Regions from separate parts of the Thioalkalivibrio sp. AKL9 genome, predicted to be linked through region 2. Evidence: predicted binding sites of a transcription regulator. Region 2 holds the regulator's gene; each other region holds the start of a gene.
What was found. The regulator FliA, encoded in region 2, starts transcription of late flagellar genes. The targets are predictions, from matches to a motif close to GCTAAAGTTNNNNNNNNNNCNGCCGATA.

Region 1: a site for FliA is predicted at 1,895-1,922, ahead of D573_RS0105760 (putative motility protein). Genes of this name have one in related genera too.
Region 3: a site for FliA is predicted at 2,018-2,045, ahead of D573_RS0105870 (methyl-accepting chemotaxis protein). Genes of this name have one in related genera too.
Region 4: a site for FliA is predicted at 1,700-1,727, ahead of D573_RS0109350 (methyl-accepting chemotaxis protein). Genes of this name have one in related genera too.

Annotation. Positions count from the first base shown of each region.
Region 1 is NZ_KB905106.1:180,896-185,106, forward strand. Features, by position in the region: gene D573_RS0105750 (CDP-alcohol phosphatidyltransferase family protein) at 1-517, shown strand, start outside; gene D573_RS0105755 (YceI family protein) at 510-1,148, shown strand; gene D573_RS0105760 (putative motility protein) at 1,617-1,829, opposite strand; gene D573_RS0105765 (class I SAM-dependent methyltransferase) at 2,064-2,693, opposite strand; gene D573_RS0105770 (uracil-xanthine permease family protein) at 3,064-4,211, shown strand, end outside.
Region 2 is NZ_KB905104.1:150,513-154,723, reverse strand. Features, by position in the region: gene flhF (flagellar biosynthesis protein FlhF) at 1-806, shown strand, start outside; gene D573_RS0102885 (MinD/ParA family protein) at 793-1,617, shown strand; gene D573_RS0102880 (RNA polymerase sigma factor FliA) at 1,614-2,381, shown strand; gene cheY (chemotaxis response regulator CheY) at 2,423-2,803, shown strand; gene D573_RS0102870 (protein phosphatase CheZ) at 2,899-3,675, shown strand; gene D573_RS0102865 (chemotaxis protein CheA) at 3,720-4,211, shown strand, end outside.
Region 3 is NZ_KB905107.1:2,954-7,164, reverse strand. Features, by position in the region: gene D573_RS0105870 (methyl-accepting chemotaxis protein) at 323-1,957, opposite strand; gene D573_RS0105865 (hypothetical protein) at 2,233-2,853, opposite strand; gene D573_RS0105860 (alternative oxidase) at 2,935-3,564, opposite strand; gene D573_RS0105855 (rhodanese-like domain-containing protein) at 3,801-4,211, shown strand, end outside.
Region 4 is NZ_KB905110.1:149,848-154,058, reverse strand. Features, by position in the region: gene D573_RS0109350 (methyl-accepting chemotaxis protein) at 1-1,634, opposite strand, end outside; gene D573_RS0109345 (DASS family sodium-coupled anion symporter) at 1,796-3,304, opposite strand; gene D573_RS0109340 (superoxide dismutase) at 3,466-4,047, shown strand; gene D573_RS0109335 (acetylornithine transaminase) at 4,151-4,211, shown strand, end outside.

The DNA.
Region 1 (4,211 bases), on a different contig from region 2:
GCTGCGCGCCGCCCTGACCGCACCCCTGGGGGCCCTGGTATTCGTCCCCCCTGCCACGGGTGACCCATCGCTGGCCCTCTGGGTGATTGCGCTGGCGGGCCTGGCCCTGCTGCTGGACGGGCTCGACGGGGCCGTCGCGCGGCGCACCGACAGCGCCACCGCATTCGGGGCCCGCTTCGACATGGAACTGGACGCAGCGATGATCCTGGCTTTGTCCGTGCTCGCCTGGCAGATGACCGCGGTCGGCCCCTGGGTGATCCTGATCGGGCTGATGCGCTATGCCTTCGTGCTGGCCGCCCGCCCCTGGCCCTGGCTGGCCGGGGCGCTGCCACCCAGCCGCCGCCGCCAGACCGTCTGCGTGCTGCAGACCGTGGTGCTGCTTCTGGTGCTGATCCCCGGCCTGCCCGCCAGCGCCGGCATCACCATCGCCCTGGCCGGGCTACTGGCCCTCGGCCTGTCCTTTGCCGTGGATATCCACTGGCTGTACCGCCACCGACCGGAGGTGTGTCATGACTGACGCCCGCAACGACCGCTTTTCCAGCCGCCTGCGCTCCACGCTCCTGACCTGCCTGCTGACCGCAACCTTCGCCCTGCCCGCTGCCGCCCTGGCCGATGCCGACCGCTGGGTCATCGACCCCGACCACTTCGCAGTCGGTTTCCTGGTCGATCACGCCGGCTACGCCAAGGTCATGGGCATGTTCCTGGAGGCCGAGGGCGAGTTCACCTTCGACCCGGACTCCGGCGAACTGGAGGGCGGCTTCTTCGTCATCAAGACCGACAGCGTGTTCACCAACCACGCCGAGCGCGACGACCACCTGCGCAACGAGGACTTCCTGCACGTCGAGGAATACCCGGAGATGCGCTTCACCGCCACGCGCTACCAGCCCACCGGCGACAACACCGGGCGCCTGAGCGGCGGCCTGGAGCTGCTGGGCGAGACCCGCACCATCCATCTCGACGTGACCATCAACAAGGTCGGGCGCTACCCGTTCCCGCTGGGTGGCCTGTTCGGCCGCCCGTACGTGCTGGGGGCGTCGATGCGTGGCAGCTTTGATCGTTCCGATTTCGGCATGACCTACGGCCTGACCCGCGACATCGTTGGCGACGAGGTCGAACTGATGATCGAGTTCGAGGCGCAGCGGCAGTAACGGACGGCCGCCTGAATGGGTTCACCACGAAGCACTCAAAGAGACGACGGAAACACCGGGGCGTGTAACCACAGAGGGCACCCAGGGCACGGTGCAGGGCAGGCTCCCGGCCTGCCGCGCAGGGCGCGACGGCTCTGGATGGAAGACCGCGTGATCGCGGGGTACGGGGGCATCCGGACACAGCGGCTCCGACACCCGGGACCAAAATACTTCCGCGTCATCCCGGCCGTAGCGCAGCGGAGAGCCGGGATCTCCACACGCCGTTCTAGCCCCAACGTACGGGTCACTCATACCGTGGAGATCCCGGATAACCGCTGCGCGGTTTCCGGGAGGACGATGTAGGAGGCGCCTGGAGACCAGGGCCCGCACGGGCCTTGAGCCTGGCTGACGCTCGTTGCTAATCAGGAAACGAAAAGGCCCCGGGCAGTAACGCGCCGGGGCCTTGCAGGGCGAAAGGACTGGGGGGCGTCAGGCGGTCGTGTTGATGTTGGTGCCCACGTTTGCCGGCAGACCCTGTGTGGCGGCCTGCATCTCGCCAATGTCGGGCAGTGCCTCCAGCATCGACTGAGCGGCCATCTCCTGCGACTCCATCGCCTTCTTCTGCAGGGCCACATCTTTCTGCATGGCCAGCTGCTGCTGGCTTTGCTGGGTGGCCATTGCGGCAATCGCGCTTGCGTCCATCCTGGTACTCCCGGAATCTGAATGTACAGGCCCACCAGCGCTCAGGACGACGGGCCTGCCCCAGGTGACGGCCGCATCCCGCAAGACTTGAGCCTCCATGCACGATTTTTTCGCACGCAGGAGAATTTTCAACGCACAACCGCACGAACGACGATCAGCACCGGAACTCTCGTCGCCGATGCTTCCCCTTCTTCGCGCCTGCGTGCCCTTCGTGGTGAACAAGGCCCTCGACCTTCAGTCAGTCTTCCCGGCGTTGCGGCCGACAGGACCTTCGGGCGCTCGGCAGACCCGCGCGGCAAAGCGCCGCATCACGCCACGGGCCACGCGATCCTCGGGTTCGATGCAGAACCCGGCCTGCTCCACCGCGGCCTCGGTATCGCGATTCGGATGGCAACCGCCAGTGACGCAGGTCCAGGCCGGCTGCACCCGGTCCTGGGCCCGTCCCAGCAGCGGGCGGGTGTGGCGCACATGCTCCAGCATGCGCAACGCGCCGCCGTCCGCCAGCACCCGGCGCACCTCGCCCAGGGCCCGCGGCGGGTCCTGGACGCTGCAGAAAACCAGGCCGGAGACCACGCTATCGAACACCCCATCCGCAAATGGCAGCGCCTCGGCCTTCGCCACCACCAGCGGGACCGTCGGCGCACGGCGTCGCGCCCTCCGCAGCGCGGCCAGGTCCGGATCCATGCCGATCACTTGCGTCGGATCCGCGTACAGCGGCAGATCGCGCCCGGTCCCGCAGCCGACCTCCAGAACCCGGCCTTCGGCGCCCTCGACCAGGCGCCGTCGCCAGCGGCGCAGCCCCAGAAGATCGGCACCGGCCATCAGGCCGTCATACAGCCAGGGGATCTGTTCAAGACCGCGCATCACGCCTCCACAAAGAACCCGAAAAATGAATGAACCTCGGCGGGATCGCCGTGCCCATCTGAAAATGTGACAGCCACCACACTCTTTCAGCCGCTGGCAGGAACCTGTTTCCACACCGCCTGTCCACTTATACAAGTTGCGGAAATCATCGGCTCGTGGCAACGGCAGCCGGTGACCCGCCGTTCAGATCACAACCCTCCATCACACGGGTGTCTGAACGATCTTGGACCCGGCCATTGCGCCGGGTCTTTTTTTGTCTGGTTGCCGGTCCCCTACGACTCGCGGGCAACGCCCAACCAACACCCCCCGGCTCCCGACACCACGTGGCTGTTATGATTGCGCGCTTTCGCCAACCGCGCACAGGGGCACCGTGGCCGAAGCTTCGCAGTCGAAGATCCTCTATGAGGTGGACGATCACCCGCCTCCGGTCAAATGCACCATCAGTGCGCTGCAGAGCCTGTTGCTGGTCGCGCCGACCATCATCATCGCGCCCCTGATCCTGGCCCGCGCCATCGGTCTCGATCTGGCCGCGACCCAGTGGACCGTATTCGCCGCCCTGATCGGCAGCGCGCTTGCCACACTGATTCAGGTCCGCCGCGTCGGCCCGATCGGATCGGGCTACCTGATCTTCATGGGGACCTCGACCGCCTACCTGGCCGTGGGCATCGAGGCCGCCCTGGTCGGCGGCATGGCGCTGGTCGGCACCCTTGCAGTGCTGTCGGCCCCGGTACAGTTCCTGTTCGCGCGCTATCTCGGGCTATTCCGCCGCATCATCACGCCCACGGTCAGCGGGGTCGTGATCATGCTGGTGGTGCTCGGCGTGATCCCCACCACAGCCGACATGATGCAGGGTGAAGGAGACTACGAGGGGACCTGGCGGGCACTGGTGGTGGCCCTGTTCACACTCGGGTTCACCATTCTCGTGGCGGTCTTCGGCGGACGCCTGCTGCGGCTGTGGGCCCCCATCATGGGGCTGGGCTCCGGGATCGTGGTCGCGATGATCTTCGGCGTCACGGATTTCTCGGAGGTCACCGAGGCCGCCTGGTTCGGCCTGCCGCCGCTGGAATGGCCCGGCTTTTATTTCGAGTTCTCGCCCACCTGGTTCACGCTGCTTCTGACCTTCGCGATCGTGACCCTGGTCGGAGCGGTGGAGTCCATTGGCGATACCCAGGTCGCGCAGCGCAACTCCTACCGCACCCCGCGCAAGATCGACCACGACCGCGTGCGCGGCGGGCTGTATGCGGACGGCCTGGGCAACATGATCGCCGGCAGCCTGGGCACACTGCCCAACACGACCTATGGCATTGGCGTCTCCTCGATCGAGCTGACCGGCATGGCCGCCCGCCGGGTCGGCTACTACTTCGCCGCCTTTCTCGCGCTGATCGCGCTGATTCCCAAGCTCAACATGCTGATGATCTCGCTGCCAGGCCCCGTCTTCGGCGCGTTCCTGCTCATTTTGCTGGCCCTGTTGTTCGTCGCGGGGATCCGCCTGTGCGCCCAGGACGGCCTCAACTACCA
Region 2 (4,211 bases):
CGCGGCTTTCGGGTGCGATTGCCACGCATCGCCCGGCGATCCTGGACGAGGGCGGGCTGCTGGCGATGGTGGGGCCGACCGGTGTCGGCAAGACCACCACGCTGGCACGGATCGCGTTGCGCCAGATCCGTCGGATGGGACCGGATTCGGTTACGCTGGTGACCCTGGACAGCCAGCGCATCGGTGCCACACGGCAGCTGCAAGCCTTTGCGCAGATGGCGGGGATCTCGGTGCGCGTGCTGCAGAATGCGCGCGAGCTGCGCGATCTGGCGCGGCGCGTGGACGATGGCCACCTGATCCTGGTGGATACCGCCGGGCAGGCGCCGCGCGCGGTGGAGGAGGAGTCGCTGTTCGCGCATCTGCCGCCGGATATTCGTGCCGAGAGCTGGTTGGTTGTGTCGGCCACGACCCAGGGCAGTACCTTGCGGCGGGTGCTGGACGCGTTTCGCAAGGCGGATCCCTCGGCGCTAGTGCTGACCAAACTGGACGAGGCAGAACAGCTGGGCGAGGTCCTGTCGGTCCTGCTGGACCAGCACCTGGGGCTTGGGTTCGTAAGCGATGGCCAGCGCATCGCCGAGGATTTTCACCGGGTCGATACGGGGTATCTGACCCGCCTGGCACTGGACGACGATGCCGAGGGTGCGCGGGCGGGTGGCAATGCCCGCGAGACCTGGGCCGCCGAACGGCTGGCCGAAATGGAAGCGCCGCGACGCTCGCGCTCGCCGCTGCGCCCGGCGCAGGGGGCCGAGCCGGCCACACTGGAACTGATTCAGCCGGTTGGAAAGGGGCGTTATGCCACGCACTAACAAGCCGTTGAAGGTCATTGCGGTCGCCTCGGGCAAGGGCGGCGTGGGCAAGACCAACGTGTCGGTCAATCTGGCGGTCGGCCTGGCCCGGTTGGGCCGCGAGGTGATGCTGTTCGATGCGGATCTGGGCCTGGCCAACGTGGACCTGTTGCTCGGGATGCGCCCGGAGCGCACCCTGCACGACCTGGTGACCGGCGCGGTGGACAGCCTGGACGATGTCCTGGTTCAGGGGCCGGACGGGGTGAAGGTGGTCCCGTCGGCCTCCGGTATCGCGGCGATGGCGAATCTCACGCCGGCCGAGCACGCGGGTTTGATCCATGCCTTCAGCGCCTACCGCAAGCCGCTGGATGTCCTGATCGTGGACACTGCTGCAGGCCTGCAGGAGTCGGTGACTTCGTTCTGCCGGGCGGTACAGGAGACCCTTGTGGTGGTCTGCGACGAGCCGGCTTCGATTACCGATGCCTATGCCCTGATCAAGGTGCTGCATCGTGACCACGGGCTGCGGCGTTTCCGCATGGTCACCAACATGGTCAGCGGACGCGAGGGTGCGGAGCGGCTGATGCAGAAACTCAATACCGTCTGTGGCAATTACCTGCCGGAGGTGGTCCTGGATCTGGCCGGCTATATCCCGATGGACGAACATCTGCGCAAGTCCGTGCAGAAAAGGGCACCGGTGGTTCAGCAGTATCCCGGCAGTCCGGCCGGCAAGGCGTTTGCCGAACTGGCACGCACGGTGGACCGTTGGCCGGTTGGTGGGGGTGACCACGGGGGCGTCGGGTTCTTCGTGGAACGAATGCTGCAGAGTGCATGATGACGACGCGTAATCGACTTTCCGGCTACCAGGCGACGTCCACCGCGACCGGTGGACACGAGAAGTTGATTGCCGATCACGTTGAACTGGTGCATCGCATCGCGCACCACCTGATGGCCCGTCTGCCGGCCTCGGTCCAGGTCGATGATCTGATCCAGGCCGGCATGATCGGCCTTCTGGAGGCGGCGCGGCAGTTCGAGGGCGGGCAGGGGGCGACCTTTGCCACCTACGCCGGAATCCGCATCCGCGGTGCGATGATCGACGAATTGCGTCGCAGTGACTGGACGCCGCGTTCGGTGCATCGCAACAGCCGGCGTATTGCCGCCGCGATCCAGAGTGTCGAGGCCCGCGAGGGGCGTGCGGCGCGTGGGAGCGAAGTGGCGGCCGAGCTGGACGTGGCGATCGATGACTATTACGACATGCTCAAGGACCACGCCGGGGCCCATCTGTTTGCGCTGGACGATCTGGGTGGCGGGGATGACGGGGCCGATCGTGTGATCGAGGGGCAGGAAGTCTCTCCGTCGCGTAGCCTTGAGGCTGGCGAGTTTCGCGAGGAGTTGGCCGAGGCCCTTGGGGATCTGCCTGAACGCGAACGCCTGGTGCTGTCGCTGTATTACACCGAAGAACTGAATCTGCGCGAGATCGGGGCTGTTCTGGGCGTGACCGAGTCGCGCGTGAGCCAGATTCGCAGCCAGGCGGTCATCCGGCTGCGCGCGCGCATGGGGTCGTGGCTCGAAGACGGCGCGGCTTTGCAGTTATTCTAAAACTCACCTTACGAATCCCGGAGTGACGTGTGGACAAGGGAATGAAAATTCTCATCGTGGACGATTTTTCCACGATGCGGCGCATTATCAAGAACCTCTTGCGCGATCTTGGCTTCAATAATACGCAGGAAGCCGACGACGGCAGCACCGCGCTGCCGATGCTGCAAAATGGTGACTTCGACTTCCTGATTACCGACTGGAACATGCCCAACATGCCGGGCATCGACCTGCTGAAGGCCGTCCGGGCGGATGCCAACCTGAAGTCGATGCCGGTGCTGATGGTGACGGCCGAGGCCAAGCGCGACCAGATCGTGGAGGCTGCGGAGGCAGGTGTGAACGGTTACGTGGTCAAGCCGTTTACCGCCGAAACGCTGAAGGAAAAGATCGACAAGATCTTCGAACGTATTGAAGCACAGGGCTAAGCATCGCCCAGTGATTAATACGGACGACGTCCGTCTCGCTTGCGCGGGTGGACGTGACCCGGCTCCTTCGGCGCCGTACCAGCAAGAGGCTCCTCATGACTGAACAGGAACACCCCCCACGCGACGGCCAGCTCGAGCTGGCCCGGCAACTGGTGCAGACGCTCGAGGCGGGCGACGACGCGGCGGCACGCGCGCTGGTGCAGGATCTAGCGCGTCCATACGACCGCGAGCTCTTCGACGAACTGGGCAAGCTGACGCGCGACCTTCACGAGGCCTTGCAAAGCTTCCGTGGCGACTCGCGTCTGGTAGAGCTGACCCAGGCGGAGATCCCGGATGCGAAGGAACGCCTGAACTACGTGGTCACCATGACCGAGCAGGCCGCGCACGCCACGATGGGCGCCATCGAGTCGAGCCTGCCGATCGCCGAGTCGTTCAGCCAGCAGGCGGCCGACTTGACCGCCAAATGGACGCGCTTTCGCAACCGGCAGCTCTCGGTGGACGAATTCCGCGATTTCGCGCGTGAGCTGGACAGCTTTTTCGGGCAGGCGGGCGAGGACGCCGAGGAATTGCGGCGGCTGCTCTCCGAGGTGTTGATGGCACAAAGTTATCAGGACATTACCGGCCAGGTGATTCGCCGCGTGATCCAGCTGGTGACCGACCTCGAAGAGAACCTCGTTACCCTGATTCGGCTCTCCAGCGGGCGCATGGAGCAGGTCGAAGCGGCCGAAGCGTCCCTGGAGCGTGGCGAAGAAGACCGCGAGGCGGACCGCAAGGGCCACGGCCCCAGTGTGCCCAAGACTCAAGATTCCAGCGCAGATGTCGTTCAAGGACAGGACGAGGTGGACGATCTGCTATCAAGCCTGGGCTTCTAGCAGTGCCCCCCATACGACTGGCGCCACGGGACCGGAGAGACTGAATGGCCATCGACCCCAATGACGAAATCCTTCAGGACTTCCTGATCGAGGCCGGGGAACTGCTGGAGGGGCTCAACGAGCAACTCATCGACCTGGAACAGAATCCGGACGATCGGGATCTGTTGAATGCGGTCTTTCGAAGCTTCCACACCATCAAGGGGGGCGCCGGGTTCTTGAGCCTGGATCCGCTGGTGACGGTGTGTCATCACGCCGAGGACGTCTTCAATCTGCTGCGCAACGGCGAGCGCCGGGCCGATAGCCATCTGATGGACACCATGCTCCGCGTGCTGGACTCCCTGAACGTCATGTTCGGGGATCTGCGCTCCGGCGTGGACCCGACCCCCGCCGATGCCGCGGTGGTCGAGGACCTGCGGCGCATGGCAAAAAACGAAGACGTGGCCGGAGATACCACCACGGCGCCGCCCGCGCCTGAACCGGAGCCCGTCCCCGAGCCACAGGCCTCGGCCCCCGGCGACGCCATGGTGGGCGGCGGG
Region 3 (4,211 bases), on a different contig from region 2:
TGGAATGCCAGAATATAATCGTATGCTGATACGAAATGCAAAAGAATGCGTCTAGATCGCGTTTGCCGGGCCACCCCGCATGGGTCCACCTTCGTCGGGTGGAGGCATCGCGGGCAACTTAAATCTGGGAGTGCGTTCGGCGGCTGGAGTTCCTGGGGCCTTGTGACGAGCCCCCATTTTTCGCATCGCAAGCTCGGATCGCGCGGCTGCTCCTGACGGATCCGCTTCTTCGGGTACTTTCTTGCAAGGCGGTGGCGATCCGCCTGGCAAGTCGCAACCCTGGACCCGAAGCCGAGCTCACGGTGCCCTATAAGCGTGGGGGTCAGCCAATGCGGTAGGCGGAGGCCAGGTCGCGTACGCGCGAGGCGATGTCCGCGACCTCCTGGCTGGCGGTGGCCGTCTGGCGGGCCCCGTTGGCGGTATCGCCGGTGATGTCATTGATGGCGTAGATATTCCGGTTGATCTCTTCGGCCACCGCGTTTTGTTCTTCCGCCGCGCTGGCAATCTGTGTGGTCATGTCGCTGATTCGGCCGACCGCCTGGACGATGGATTCCAGCGCCTCGCCGGCGCGTTCGGCGTCGTTGCTGGTGGCCTCGGCCATTTCGCGGCCGCGGCCCATCGCGGTGACGGCGTTGCGGGTACCCGCCTGCAGCGACTCGATCATCGCCTGGATATCCGCCGTGGAGTCCTGCGTGCGCGAGGCGAGGGTACGTACCTCGTCGGCGACCACGGCGAAGCCGCGTCCCTGTTCGCCGGCGCGGGCGGCCTCGATGGCCGCATTCAGGGCCAGGAGGTTGGTCTGCTCGGCAATGCCGCGAATGACGTCGAGCACCGAGCCAATCTGCTGCCCCTTCTCGTCCAGGTTGCGCACGGATTCCTCGATGGTCGCGACTTCGCCCGACAGGCGTCCGATGTCGCTGACCACCGTGCGCACCACTTCGCCACCCGCGCGGGACTCCTGATCGGCTTCCTGGCTGGAGGACGCGGCATCGGAGGCGTTGCGCGCGACCTCCTGCACCGTCGCGGCCATCTCGTTCATCGCCGTCGAGACCTGTTCGGTCTGCGAGCGCTGCTGGTCGATGTTCCCGTTGGTCTGGGTACTGACGGCGGACAGCTGCTCGGCGGCCGAGGCCATCTGGTCGGTCAGGGTGCGCAGCTCGCGGATGGAGTCCTGGAACTGGTCGAGCATGCCGTTCAGGGCGGTTGCGGTCGCGCCGATCTCGTCGTCCGCGCCGATATTCACCCGGCGCGACAAATCATGATTGCCGGCGATTCCCTCCAGCGTCTCGCGCATGTGCGCGATCGGGAGCGCCACTGACCGATAGGTCCACACCCCGGTGATGACGACCCCGATCAGCACCAGCAGCATCAGGCCGCCGGTGCGTACCAGCACCTGGCCGTAGAACTCCGACACCCGTTCGGCCTCCGCACCGGCGACCTCGATCTGCAGGTCAACCAGCTCGGTGATCTGGTCGCTGATCGGGTCGATGCTGTCGTACAGCGGGCCGTTGAAGGCGTCGAGTTCGCCCTGGACATTGCCGGACATACCGTTCAGCGCGGCCTCCAGGCGATCCAGGTCCTGATTGGCCGCGCGGAAAAGAGAACGGGCGCCATCGGCGAGCTCCTGCTCGCGGGGCGTCAGCGTGGTGGCCAGGTAGGCGTCCCAGATCTCGGCGATCTCTTCTCGTGCCTCACGGACGTCGGCGAGTGCCTCTTCCGCCGTCATCCGTCCGGCGTCCGCCTTGTTGACCGCGTCGATGACCAGCACCGCATAGTTGTCGGCGATGGTCTTCAGCTGCTGCAGGGGCACGACGCGGTCGTGATAGATGTTCTGCACGCCCTCTTCGATGTTGGCTGTGCCGCGTGCAGCCAGGGCCGCCAACAGCAGGAGCGCGGCCACGGGTACCACGATGGTGATGACCAGCTTGGATCGAACAGAGAGCGAACGGAAATTCATGGGCGGTCCTTGTGAGGCCTGTATTGGGAGCAGCCCGCAACCTCGGGCCATGACCACTGTAAACGGCCTGGCCGGCCAAACCTTGAGATGGATCACCCGTGGCGACGTCCGCTAGCAGTCCACTCCCAGCCGGTTCGAACAGGTGTCGGGCCTGCGCGGTTGGCGGCGTACTTTCCGGGGGTTTAGCGGCGTTTTCTGCGGGGTCGGCTGACCAAGCAAAAGGCAAGGTTTGACCCCGAAGGTCTCGGAAGGTCGCGAAGGTCTCGCGTTCTACTTCATCTCGCGGATGGTCCGGACGACAGGGTCTCGCGGATGCGCCGCACGTCGCGCACATACTCCAGCATGGCCGTCATGGCATCGGCGAACAGGTAGGCCGCGAACAGGACCAAACCGCCCGCGAACAACCCGGCGAGGGGCCAGAGGATCGCCGTCAGGAGGGCCAGTCCCCAGCTCGCCGGTTCCACCAGCTCGGCTTCAAGGCCGAACGCGGCCACCGCGGTGCCCGCAAAGGGCTCCACCGCCGTCAGGGAGATGACCGACAACGCCAGCGCGAGCAGCACGAAGGCAATCGCCAGCAGCTCGCCGACCAGCCGTGTGCAGACGACAACGCAGGTGATGGCGGGATAGTCCCGCGTCTCCAGCGCGCCCAGTGCGCGGGCCCTTCGCCACAGGAGCACGACCCATGCCAGCACCGCAACGGCAAAGAGGGCCTGCAGCAACACCAGGGATGCGACCGGCCAGGGCACCTGCGGCGTTTCCTGTGCCAGCGTCCAGAGCGTCACCGATGTCAGTAGCCCGCCCAGGCCCGTCAGGACCGCCATACCGCGCAGCCCCCATCCTGCCAGCCGCTGCAGGGGGAGTGCGCCCTCGGTCCCGCCGGTTGTCTCGTCGTTCATGGCCGTCTCCATGTCGTTCGCATACGGCCACACGATAGCGCCCGAAAACCGGCCCCGTCAGGTCGCGGGAGAGCGCCCGGGTCAGTCCTTCTTGCCGAGCAGGTCGGCGAAGCCGTGGTTAACGTCCCGGTGGCCTGCCTCGTCGGCGCGTACCGCGCGGATCACGTCGGACAGGCGGGCATCTTCCGGAAGGTTCCAGTACTGGATTGCGCGTGCCGGCGCGGCGACGTTATCGAGCCCGCCGGACTCCACTTCCTCCAGGTACTCGGTGTAGCTGACGACCGCTTCCTCTTCGAAGTAGCCTACGATCCGGTGCGCCGTACGCGACGAGATGATGTAGATCATAAAGAACAACGTGTAAAAGAAGCCCTGCGCCAGGATGATCAGGAAGCGCTCCAGCCAGTTGGGCGAGGTGATCTCGATGAAGGTGAGCAGGTGCATGCGCTCGTTCTCGGCCTCGTCCATCAGCGTGCGGATCCAGCCGTGGTCATCCTCCATGCGCCGCAGCGAGCGCAGGTGCTGCAGCGTGGCGCCCACCATGCCGGGGACGCCCGCAACCGTCTCCAGGCCCACGGCGCGGTGTCCGTAGCGCCGGGCAAAGAAGGTGTCGGCGAAGAATCGCATCAGCGAGGTAAAGCCCCGTGCGACGCGGTCGGAGAAATCACGGGGTTCGTGGTGGCGGCTCAGGTCGATATCGCGGTCGTTCGGCATGCTGCCCCTAACGCTGATCAGTGCGCCGTTTCAGGCGGCAGGTATCCATGGAGCATAGAACCCGCCGTCTGAAATGTCGTGGGGCCGCTTCACAGAGCGTGAAACCCCATGCATGACAGAAGCCCGGACCGGGTTTCTGATGTCCAATGTCGAGGTTGTGGATCGGGCGGTGCAATCGGGGGAACCGGGAGCCGGGAAGGCGGCCTCAGAGAGAGGCGAACATCAAAGGAGAACGCATGGCGAACGAAACGAGCAAGCCGCAGCTGGAGATCAGCGTGAACGCGGCGCGCGAACTGGTCGATATCGGCCTGGCCGTGTTGCTGGATATCCGTCAGCCCTTTGAACTGGAGCTGGAAGGCGCGGTAGAAGGTGCCGTCCCTGTGCCCCTGTTCCGCCTGAAGCAGTTGCTGGGTCGCGAGCTGTCCGAGGAGGAACAGGAACTGCTGGATGCGGACGAGCCGGACGAGCGGGATTTCCAGCACTTCATCTCCCTGATCAACCGCCACCACGTCACCCAGGACCAGATCCTGCTGTGCCTGTGCAACAGCGGCCGCCGCAGCCTGCGTGCCGCAGAGCTCCTGCGGGACCTCGGGTATGCACGCTGCCTTTCCGTCCGGGAAGGTTTCCGCGGCTGGACCAGCAAGGGG
Region 4 (4,211 bases), on a different contig from region 2:
GAACGCCCATCTTCCATCGCCTGCACCGCCTCGCGCGTACCGCTCTGGACCCGCTCGATCATCTGCTGGATCTCGTGCGTCGAGTCCTGCGTCCGGCTGGCCAGGGTGCGTACCTCGTCGGCCACCACGGCGAAGCCGCGGCCCTGCTCGCCAGCGCGGGCCGCCTCGATCGCGGCATTCAGCGCCAGCAGGTTGGTCTGGTCGGCGATGTCCCCAATGACCTCCAGGACCTTGTTGATCTGCTCGGCATCCTGCGACAGGCGGGTGACCACCTCGGCCGCATTGTCGACCTGCCTGGACAGGCCGTTGATCGCGGTGATCGTCTTCTGCACCACCTGCTGACCGGCCACGGCGTCCTGGTCCGTAGCCTGGGCGGCCGCCGCCGCATCCGCGGCATTGCGGGCGACTTCCTGCACGGTGGCGGTCATCTCGTTCATCGCGGTGGCGACCTGGTCGGTCTCCGCCTTCTGGCGGCGCACCTGCTCGTTGGTCTCCTCGCTGGTCGCGGACAGCTCGTTGGACGCGGCAGCGACCTGATCGGAACCCGCCGCCACTTGCTGGATCAACACGCGAATCTTCTCGACAAAGCGGTTGAACACCACCGCCAGATCGCCCAGCTCGTTCCGGCCGGACACCTCCAGCTGGCGCGTCAGGTCACCCTCGCCACTGGCGATGTCGTCCAGACGCTCCACCGTCTGGCACAGCGGGCGCACGATACTGCGGGTCAGGAACCAGGCCAGCAGCGCGCCCAGAACCACCGCGATCACGCCGACCATGACCACCGTGCCGGTGGCGTTGCGGGTCATGGTCACGTAGGCGCTGCGGTCCACCATCAGTTCCAGCACACCCACCGCATCGCCGGAGAAATCGCGCACCGGCCGGGCGATCACCGCCATCGGCTCGCCCTGGTAGGTCACGTTGCGCACCAGGCGCTCGCCCTCGAGCACTTCGCGCATCTCGGCCGCATTGAAGGTCGCTTCGCCTTCGATGGTCCCGCCAAAGCGGTTGAACCGACCCTCATCGCGCAGGTAGAGCGCGACCGGTGCACCCAGCTCCTCGGTGAACTGCTCGAAGAAGGGGTCGCCGAAGGACAGCCCGAACTCCACCGAACCCACGTGCTCTCCGTTGTGAGCGATGGGGACCACGCCGCGGATACCCAGGCCGGCCACGCCCTCTTCCAGGCCCGAGATCGGGGCGCGGCGGTCGTTGGTGTCGACGACCGTCTGGCGAAAACCGGACAGGTCGTCGCCATAACGATCCGGGCGATGCACGCGCAGGAAGGAGGTCGCCGGCGGCGTGTGGAACTGATACTGGCGCACGCCGTAATCGGCGTTCAGGGACTCGAAACTCGGCACCGTCATCGCGGCCAACCGATCGCGATCCCCATTGGCCATGGCCTCCTGCACATCCGGGATACGCGCCACGGTCTCCGCCATCGCGGTCGCGCGCGCCGACTCCTGGTCCAGCCGATCCAGCAACTGGCCAGCCAAGTCGTTCAGCTCCCGCTGCTCCGCCCTGTCCGCCATCGTACCCAGGGCATTCATCACCACGACCAGGGTCAGCACCACGGCAAGGACCACCACGCCGATGATGCCCACCATGAGCCGTACGCCAATTCGAATATTGTTGAACATGTCGGTGCGTCCTTCGGTCTGCCGGTCAGCGCCAGCTCGCAAAATAATGGGCCGTTCGTCCTCCCTAGCGGCGGCGAATCCTAGAACTTGAGCATGGAAGGCTTTTCATCCCCACAAGAACGTCGGGGACACGGCACTCACAGAACGAATCCGCGCCGCGGCTACACCAGCAGGGCCTCGGCGAAGACGTAGACCGCCAGGCTGATCAGCACCAGCGCCACCACGGAAAGCAGTGCCCCGCCCCGCACCATGTCCAGCACCTGCAGGCGGTTGCTGGCGAACACGATGGCATTCGGCGGGGTCGCCACTGGCAGCATGAAGGCCACGGAAGCGGCAAAGGCGACGGGGAGCGCCAGCATCAGGACCGGCACGTCCATGCTCAGCGCAAACGCGGTGACCAGGGGTAACAGCGTCGCGGCCGTGGCCGTATTGCTGGTTACGTGGCTCAGCGTCATGGTCAGCAACACCACCCCGGCCATGATCAGGATCAGCGGCCAGGTCTGCGCGATCACCAGGGCATCGGCCGCCAGCTCCGCCAGACCACTGGACTCGATGGCCGCCCCCAGGCTCAGGCCGCCTCCGACCAGCAGCAGCACGCCCCAGGGCAGCTCGCGGGTGTTATCCCAGGCCAACAACCTGCGCTGTTCCATGGAACCCGAGGGAATCAGGAACAACAAGCCGGCGCCCAGGATCGCAATGCCGGCATCGGTCAGCGAGATGGGCAACCAGCCCTCCAGCAGCGGCCGTGTCAGCCAGGCGAGCGCGACCAGCACGAACACCGCCGCCACCCGCTTCTCTGCGGTCGACCAGCGCCCGACCGTGGCGCGCTGCTCGTCCAGCAGGGCGCGCAGGCCGGTCAGTTCGACCCGGTGCACCGGGAACACCCAGCGCGTCAGCAGCCACCACGCAAGGGCCAGGAGGATCGCCGCCAGCGGCAGGCCCAGGGTCATCCACTCCAGAAACCCGATCTCCATCCCGTGGCGATCCCCGAGATAGGCCGCGGTCAGGGCATTCGGCGGCGAGCCGATGATGGTCGCCATGCCCCCGATGTTCGCGGCAAAGGCGATCCCCAGCAACAATGCCAGGGCCGGGCGCCGCGACTCCGCAGTCGCCCCCGGACCCCGTGGCGATGCACCACGTTCGATCAGGCCCAGCACCGACAGGGCGATCGGCAGCATCAGCGCCGCGGTCGCGGTATTGCTGACCCACATGGACAACCCGGCCGTGGCCAGCATGAAGGCCCCCACCAGGGCGTGCAGACGATTCCCGGAACGGGCCACGATCGCCAGCGCCATGCGCCGGTGCAAATCCCAGCGCTGCACCGCCAAGGCGATCGCAAAGCCGCCCATGAACAGGAAGATGATCGGGTTCGCGTAGGGCGCGGTCGCGTTCTCCATCGAGGTGATGTCGAGGACCGGGAGGATCGCGATCGGCAGTAGCGCCGTGACCGGCAGCGGCAACGCCTCGCTGATCCACCAGGTCGCCATGAACAGCGTCAGCCCAAGCACCCACCACGCCGCCGGATCGAACCCCGTCGGCGCCGGCACCAGCAGGAACAGCACGAAGATCGCCGGGCCCAGGATCAGGCCGATCCGGGCCCGCCAGTCCACCGTCGAGCCCTTCGCCACCGCCGCTTCGCCTTCCTGCCCCGTCTCGTCAGTATCCGCCATGCGCCTCGTCTTGTGGGAAATCCGCCGGGGTGAAAACCAACCGGCATCATCGGAAATTGCATCGCCCGGGCAACGTGACTATCGTTGTCCTGTTAAGCAGCGCTCCCGGTTCGGGTGCGCCGCCGCCTCAGTTTCTCACGACACCGTACAAGGAGTCTTTCATGGCCTACGAACTGCCCGATCTGCCCTACGCCAAGAACGCGCTGGAACCGCACATCTCCGCCGAGACGCTGGAATACCATCACGACAAGCACCACGCGACCTACGTGACCAAGCTGAACGGCCTATTGCCGGGTTCCGAGTTCGAAAATGCCTCGCTGGAAGACATCATCAAGAAGGCCCCGGCCGGTGGCATCTTCAACAACGGCGCCCAGGTCTGGAACCACACCTTCTACTTCAACTGCATGGCCCCGAACGCCGGCGGCGAGCCCTCCGGCAAACTGGCCGATGCCATCAACAGCGCCTTCGGTTCGTTCGACGCCTTCAAGGAGAAGTTCAACGAATCCGCGGTCGGCAACTTCGGCTCCGGCTGGACCTGGCTGGTGCAGAATGATGACGGCTCGGTGGAGATCGTCAACACCTCCAACGCCGCCAATCCGCTGCGCGACGGCAAGACCCCGCTGCTGACCTGCGATGTCTGGGAACACGCCTACTACATCGACTATCGCAACGCGCGCCCGAAGTACCTCGAGAACTTCTGGGCCGTGGTCAACTGGGACTTTGCTGCCCAGCAGATGAAGTAAACCCCAAAGGGTTTATATACTAGGCGCCTTTGGCCGCATGATGCGGCTGCGCCTTTCATCGAGCCGGCGGTCCTCCGCCGGCTCTTTGGTTTCGGAGAACCCAATGAACGACGCCCTGCAGAACACCTACAAGCGCCTGCCCGTCGCCTTTGAACGCGGCGAAG